One region of the Bacillus sp. V33-4 genome, then DNA from elsewhere that is predicted to be linked to it. Evidence: predicted binding sites of a transcription regulator. Region 1 holds the regulator's gene; each other region holds the start of a gene.

Region 1 (2,274 bases):
AACTTTTGACAAGGCAAAAGCCTCTATGACTCTGTCGATTGACTATATTCCTGGTATCGTCTGTGGGTGGTAGCCTTCGACACTTCATAACCGAATCCCCTTAGTGTAGCTGCAATCTCAGCGAAAGTCAGCCCGTTTTTCCGCAGACGAACAATTTCCTCAATAGGTACCTCAATTCGGTCTCTGCCTGAGTTCACGCCAAGGTTTTTCAAATTCTTTTCAGGACGGTACCCTTTGCTGACGGCACGGACCATCCCTCTTTTTATTTTTATATTATGGATTTTCCGTTGATACTCCTCAACCATGCCAACTATTTTTAATACCATTGAGTCCGACTCTGACAATTGCAGTTCACCGTTGTCAGCTATGCTGTAAATTTTCACGCCTTCTTTGAAGATGCAGTGCAGGAGTGCTATTTTCGCGTTGCCTCTCCCAAGCCTCGTTTCATCCTGGATAAGAACTGCGTCAATATCGCTGTGCTTGATGATGGTGAGTAGTTGAAGGATTCCTTCCCGGTCGAGTTCATAACCACTTGCTCGTTCTTTAATAGAAGCAATAATATGATATTTGTATTTTTCAGCAAGATTGATTAACTCTTCTTCTTGCCTCAGCAAGGAAGTTTCCTGGGATTCTTTGGTCGTGCTGACCCGGCTGTAAAGAATAGCATTCATTTTTTTAATGCTCCTTATTCACCGGCATAAATTTTAATATCATCCGCCGGTGATTCACCTACGGGAATCACAATTTCATCTCCAGGATAAATTAGATCCCCGCTGATACCGTTAAGCGTTTCTACTAAACTGACAAATTGTTGTGGCGACAATGAGTGTTCATTTGAGAATTCGTTCGATAGCGTCCATAAAGTGTCGCCTTCCGCCACTTTAATTTTCATATAGTTTTCGCCTTCGTCGGGTCCGTTAATTAATAAAGCTGTAGCAAAACTAAACAAAATAAGCAGGATAGCAAAATAGTAGTTGGACCATAGTTTTCTCATCGTTTCCATTTCAAAACACTCCATTTCAGAATATATGTTCGTATTTGTTAAATTGATTATAAATCGAACGTTTGTTTCATGTCAACAAAAAAACTCGAACTTATGTTTGTATACTGTCCACATACATGCTATACTTAATTCAACAATAACCATAACGAGGTGCATAGTTATGCCAAAACTATCGAAACGCCAACAAGATATACTTTCTTTTATTAAAGAAGAAGTGAAAAAAAAGGGATATCCCCCTTCCGTACGGGAAATCGGCGAGGCAGTAGGACTTGCTTCCAGCTCAACCGTCCATGGTCATCTTGCACGGCTTGAAAGCAAAGGACTCATTCGCCGTGACCCTACAAAGCCGCGTGCAATTGAGATACTTGAGTTAGATGAAGCAGCACACATTCCGCAGATTAATGTGAGAAGTGTCCCGATTGTCGGTAAAGTAACAGCCGGTCTGCCGATTACAGCCGTTGAAAATGTTGAGGAATACTTCCCACTTCCCGAACGGCTTGCTCCGGCGGATGATCACGTATTTATGCTTGAAATCATGGGTGATAGTATGATAGAAGCAGGGATTCTTGATGGCGACTATGTGATTGTGAAGCAGCAGCAAACCGCAAATAATGGGGACATTGTCGTAGCAATGACGGAAGAAGATGAAGCGACGGTAAAACGTTTTTTTAAAGAGAAGGACTTTTTTCGCCTCCAGCCTGAAAATTCCACCATGGAACCGATCATCCTCCGCCATGTCTCGATACTTGGAAGGGTAATCGGTGTATACCGCCATATCCATTAATTTATTTGTTAAAGAAAGCAAGCCGAATGGCTTGCTTTGGCTTTTTGGTGACACTATTCTTGCCAACTAAATATATCTTAGTGCAAAAGGTTACAAAAAAGGCAGAAATGAATCTTTATATCCAGTCTCTTGCCATTTATAGTAATCATGGACCACAAAAATTAATCAGAAAATTCGATATATTTACATATATTATCAAGAAAGGAAAACAATTATAATAAATATACAGCAAGAATTAACCTAGGGTCTTTCCAAATATTCGACCGTGGGAGTGTGAAGGAAGTATGTATGAAAACATTGTCTTCGCAACGTTATTTGGTGGGCTTGCCGGGGTTATTGGACATGTTAAAAGCAAGGGCAAAATGATCATGCCACGGAAAACAAAGAAATTTATTTATTTAGGGTTTTTTGAGGACTTTCTAACGGGGGCAATGTCGGCAGCTCTTCTCGTTTTATCTTCGGGGATCAATTCAGTGTTGAACGTTCT
Region 2 (2,274 bases), on a different contig from region 1:
ACTGAGCTGCAGATGATCGTCATCAACCATATTCCCAAGTGAGATCGAAATTTGCCGGACTGTTTTCCCTTCATAATGTTCATCGAAAAGCTCAAGGCAGACCCGGTAAAGTTGCATCGTCACATTTGTCGGCTCCTTCATCGTCCTCGAGCGGTAAAAGCCGCCGCCAAATTCATCCTCGCTGTAGCCGGCACCGAAACTGACCGTTCTCCCGGCCTTTTTTTCATCACGCGCTCGTTTTGCAACCTCCTCGCACATTTCTAATATCACACTTTTAATCTCATCCTCCTCTTTATAATCGCGGAGCAGAATCTGGCTTTTCCCATAGCTAAGCTGCCCTTCCATAATCGGGGCGCCAATATCGGAAAAATCGATTCCCCAGGCATGATAATAAAGCTGATTCCCGATAATCCCAAACTTTTTTTCAAGCTTTTTCAAATCATAGCGGGCCAGTTGCCCGACCGTAAAAATCCCCATCCCATTGAGATTTTTCTGCATCCGTCTGCCGATTCCCCACATTTTGCTTAATGGAGACACCGTCCAAAGCTTTTCCGGTACGTCATCATACGTCCACTCCGCAATTCCGTTTGTTTTCGCTTCAAGATCGAGGCAAAGCTTTGCCATCAACATGTTCGGTCCAATCCCAACCGCACAGGTAAGCTGAAATTCGCGTTCAATATCATCTCTTATTTTTCTGGCAATTGTCGTTGCATCGCCAAAGATGTTGGTCACTCCATCTACCTGGATAAAACTTTCATCGACACTGTACGTATGAATCGATTCTTTCGGAACGTAGCGGTGAAATACGCGGGTAATTTCGGTGGAAATGCGCATATATGTAGCCATCTGTGGTTCGACGAGAATAATGCGCGGATCATTCGGAATTTCAAACAGCCGCGAACCGGTTTTTACACCGAACTCCTTTTTTAAACGCGGTGAAGCAGCGAGCACGATACTGCCGGGGTTTTCCAAATGGCTGATGACCGCCAAATAACAATTAAGCGGATCAAGGCCTTGCATGACAGCAGAACAGCTTGCATAAAAGCTTTTCATGTCAATGCATAAAATCTGTTTGTGCGGCATCTCGTTGTAATTGACCATGAACGCTCCTCCATTTTCTATAATTACAGAACGTTTGTTCCATTTCATTGTACCCATTATATTAAGCGAATAGACGTTCTTATTCAATGGAAATTTTACGACGAATTTCTTGAAATCGACTTTCGTGCCAGCCTGATTCTTTTTTGGAAAAGCGTTATAATCAATTCGAGGTGTAACGACATGGATAAAAAATTTATTTTTAAAATGATTCAAAATTGCTTGCGGCAATACCAGCATGAGCTGCCGCTGAGTGAAGAAGATTACGATAATTTATATCAAAAAATTGTCGGGCAAAAACAGGAGGAAGCAGACGTAGATCTGCATGATATTGTGAATGATGTCGTTTATGAGTATTTAACCGGTTAAATTTCGCATGCCAAAACGGCATAAACGATAACTAAAAAAAGCCGATGCGCAATGCATCAGCCAGATTATTTTACATCGATCGCCTTGATTATTTTAGCGGGATTGCCACCTGCCACCGTGTTTTCCGGCACATCTTTTACCACAACAGCTCCGGCTGCAATAACAGCGTTGTCACCGATAGTCACCCCGGGAGCAATAACCGCCCGTCCGCCAATCCAGACATTGCTGCCATTGTAACAGGCTTTCCGTATTCAGTCCCGGCGATGCGCTCGTATGGATCGAGTGGATGGGTTGCCGTGTAAATATGGACGCCAGGCGCCATAAAACAATTTTCGCCGATCCGAACCTCGCACACATCCAATATGACGCAATCAAAATTGGCATAAAAATTTTCACCGACATGAATATTGTAGCCGTAATCACAGCGAAAAAATGGTTCAACGAAGAGATTTTCCCCAGTAGATCCAAACAGTTCCTTTAAGATCGACGTTCTCTTATCATACTCTGTTTCCAAAGTTTCGTTGTATAGACGGGTAAGCTTTCGGGCGTATTCGCGTTCTTTCACAAGCACAGGATCGGACGCAACATACAGCTCGCCGTTCAGCATTTTTTTCTTTTCAGAACTCATTTAAACCACCTACCTATGCTTTTTAGTTTCCCGCGACAGTTGTCGTGAACCGGAAAAACGATCGGCTATTTCTGGTTAAAAGCTCTCTTGCCAAGGCGCTCAAACAGCCTCGGGAACAACGCGTAAACAACACTGCCGGCATTCATCCAGCGCGGCAGGTTAATCTCACGGGTCGGCGT
Region 3 (2,274 bases), on a different contig from region 1:
GTATTCAACCACATTAACTGCCAGTTTCTGCAGCAATGGATCATATAGAATAACCCACTTAACTTTAGCAAGTTTCAAATTGAGATGCAACTAAACAACCCTGTTATCCTTAATTTAAACGTTTACAGGCGAATTCATCCAGAGCGGCTGATGCTTTATTCATTTTTTTTATCTTGCTCACTCGGAAATGTATGCAAAAAATCTTTGTTGAAGCTTGTATCTGTGCCAATTTTCGGATTCTGTCCGTCCTTGTCCGCCAGTGACCCTGCATGTTCGATGATATGTTTGCCATATTTCTCCCTCAGCTTTTCAACCGTTTGCAGCAGGGGCTCCTTTTTAGCGTCTTCTTCAAACGAAAATAGATCAAGCTGTTTGATTGCCTGTCCTTTTTCCTGAAGATCTGTCCCGGTGACTCCCAACAGCCTGACCGGGTCACCGTTCCAATGCTTTAAAAAAAGCTGTCCGGCCGCAGAATGTATTTCCTCTTTGCGGCTGATCGGGTTGTCGAGCTTTCTGCTTCTCGTAATGGTTTTTCTGTCCTTATAGCGGATTGTCACTGCAATGTTTGCCGCGACAACCTGCTTTCTCTTCAGCCTGATTGCCACCTTTTCGGACAGGCCTTCAAGAACATGAAGAAGAGCCTGCTGATTGGCGACATCCTTTGGAAGGGTCGTCGAATTGCCGACGCTTTTAAAATCGGACACAGATTCAGGGTCAACGGGCCTGCGGTCTTCGCCGTTCGCGCGTTCTTTCAGCCTCGCTCCATTAATCCCGAGGTGCTTCTTCAAAGGAATCAGATCTGCGGCCGCGAGATCGCCAATTGTGTGAATTCCAATTGCAGCTAATTTTTCAGCCGTCTTTTTACCGATCCCATACATCTCCCCGACAGGCAGTGGCCAGAGAATTTTTGGTACATCGCGCTTTCTTAGGATTGTAATCCCCATTGGTTTTTTCATATCGGATGCCATTTTGGCAAGAAATTTATTCGGAGCAATCCCGATGCTGCAGGGCAGGTCAAGCTGCTCATAAATCCTGTTTTGGATCGTTTCGGCTATTAGAAGCGGTTCGCCAAGTTCATGGCTTTCCGTGATATCCATATACCCTTCATCGATTGAAACCGGCTCGACGAGGTCGGAAAATTGCCGCAGGATCTCGAACATTCCAATTGAAGCGGCCCGATATCTTTCAAAATTCGGCTTTTTGACAATCAGCTGTGGACAAAGCTTGCGGGCTTCCCATAAAGTCATCGTTGTTTTAACGCCGAATTTCCTTGCCTCATAGCTGCAGGTTACAATAATGCCGCGCCGTTCTTCAACATTGCCGGCAATCGCAAGCGGCTTCCCCTTCAAAGATGGATCATATGCCATCTCCACAGAAGCATAGAAACTGTTCATATCTACGTGCAAAATGACTCGGCCCTTTTTTGGATACATCTCTTTCATGCCGGCACTTCCCTGATTTTCGGATTCTGTCTTTATTTTACCAGAAATCATTCACAAACACACGTTCTTGACCAGCGCTTTTTAGGCCAATTAAAAAAAACAGCCCAATCGAAGAGCTGTTTCCTGTTTGAAAATTAATTTGTTTGTGCCTGACCCTGCATATGTTCTCGAATCTCTTTGATCCCTTCAAGCGACTGGACTAGAATGGATGGATCGATAATCGTGATAAGACGCTGATCCAGATTGGCTACACCGGTGAAGTAATTTGTCTTTTGATAGGCGATTAAGCCGATCTGCTTTAGATCATCGGACGGGATATCGAGAATTTCTTTCGCATCTTTCACAAGTACGCCAAGCGCCAGATCATCTGTTTGCAGGACGATTAATCTTGTTTGCTCAGTGATCTCCAAACTGCGCTTATATAAAATGTTTTCAAAGTCGATGACAGGTATTAATTCTCCTCTTACCTTAACAATCCCGTTTACATATTCCGGAAGGTGGGGAATCGGCGTTGCCCCCTCCATTTTTTCGATGGAAATAACATTTTCGATTGGGATCGCATAATCTTCACTTCCCACCTGAAAAACAACCACTTTTTTTATTTCACTCACGCTCATTCCCCCTATTATATAAACACACCAATATTTACCTACCTTTTATATTACAAATTACCTAGGTCATTTGTCTATAGTAAATAGGAATTTTTATATAAAAAAAGGGAACCACAATGGCTCCCTCATTGGTTAAGCTTCAGTTACTTCCGCGATAATGGCAATCACCATTTCTGCAAGTTTGTTTAACTCTTCAATCGGCATCCGCTCGTTAGTTGTAT

What was found. The regulator LexA, encoded in region 1, represses DNA repair genes until DNA is damaged. The targets are predictions, from matches to a motif close to CGAACATATGTTCG.
Region 2: CVD23_RS11545 (Y-family DNA polymerase) is a predicted target of LexA. The motif match lies at 1,168-1,181, and genes of this name have one in related genera.
Region 3: CVD23_RS11475 (DNA polymerase IV) is a predicted target of LexA. The motif match lies at 1,497-1,510, and genes of this name have one in related genera.

The regions. Positions count from the first base shown of each region.
Region 1 is NZ_PGVC01000018.1:48,133-50,406, reverse strand. Features, by position in the region: gene CVD23_RS07175 (YneB family resolvase-like protein) at 24-671, opposite strand; gene yneA (cell division suppressor protein YneA) at 686-1,003, opposite strand; gene lexA (transcriptional repressor LexA) at 1,164-1,787, shown strand; gene CVD23_RS07155 (DUF4257 domain-containing protein) at 2,072-2,274, shown strand, end outside.
Region 2 is NZ_PGVC01000029.1:77,183-79,456, reverse strand. Features, by position in the region: gene CVD23_RS11545 (Y-family DNA polymerase) at 1-1,101, opposite strand, end outside; gene CVD23_RS11540 (YqzH family protein) at 1,282-1,467, shown strand; partial or broken gene CVD23_RS11535 (maltose acetyltransferase domain-containing protein) at 1,533-2,095, opposite strand; gene CVD23_RS11530 (SDR family NAD(P)-dependent oxidoreductase) at 2,161-2,274, opposite strand, start outside.
Region 3 is NZ_PGVC01000029.1:63,248-65,521, reverse strand. Features, by position in the region: gene CVD23_RS11475 (DNA polymerase IV) at 156-1,442, opposite strand; gene CVD23_RS11470 (chemotaxis protein CheW) at 1,577-2,053, opposite strand; gene CVD23_RS11465 (M20/M25/M40 family metallo-hydrolase) at 2,186-2,274, opposite strand, start outside.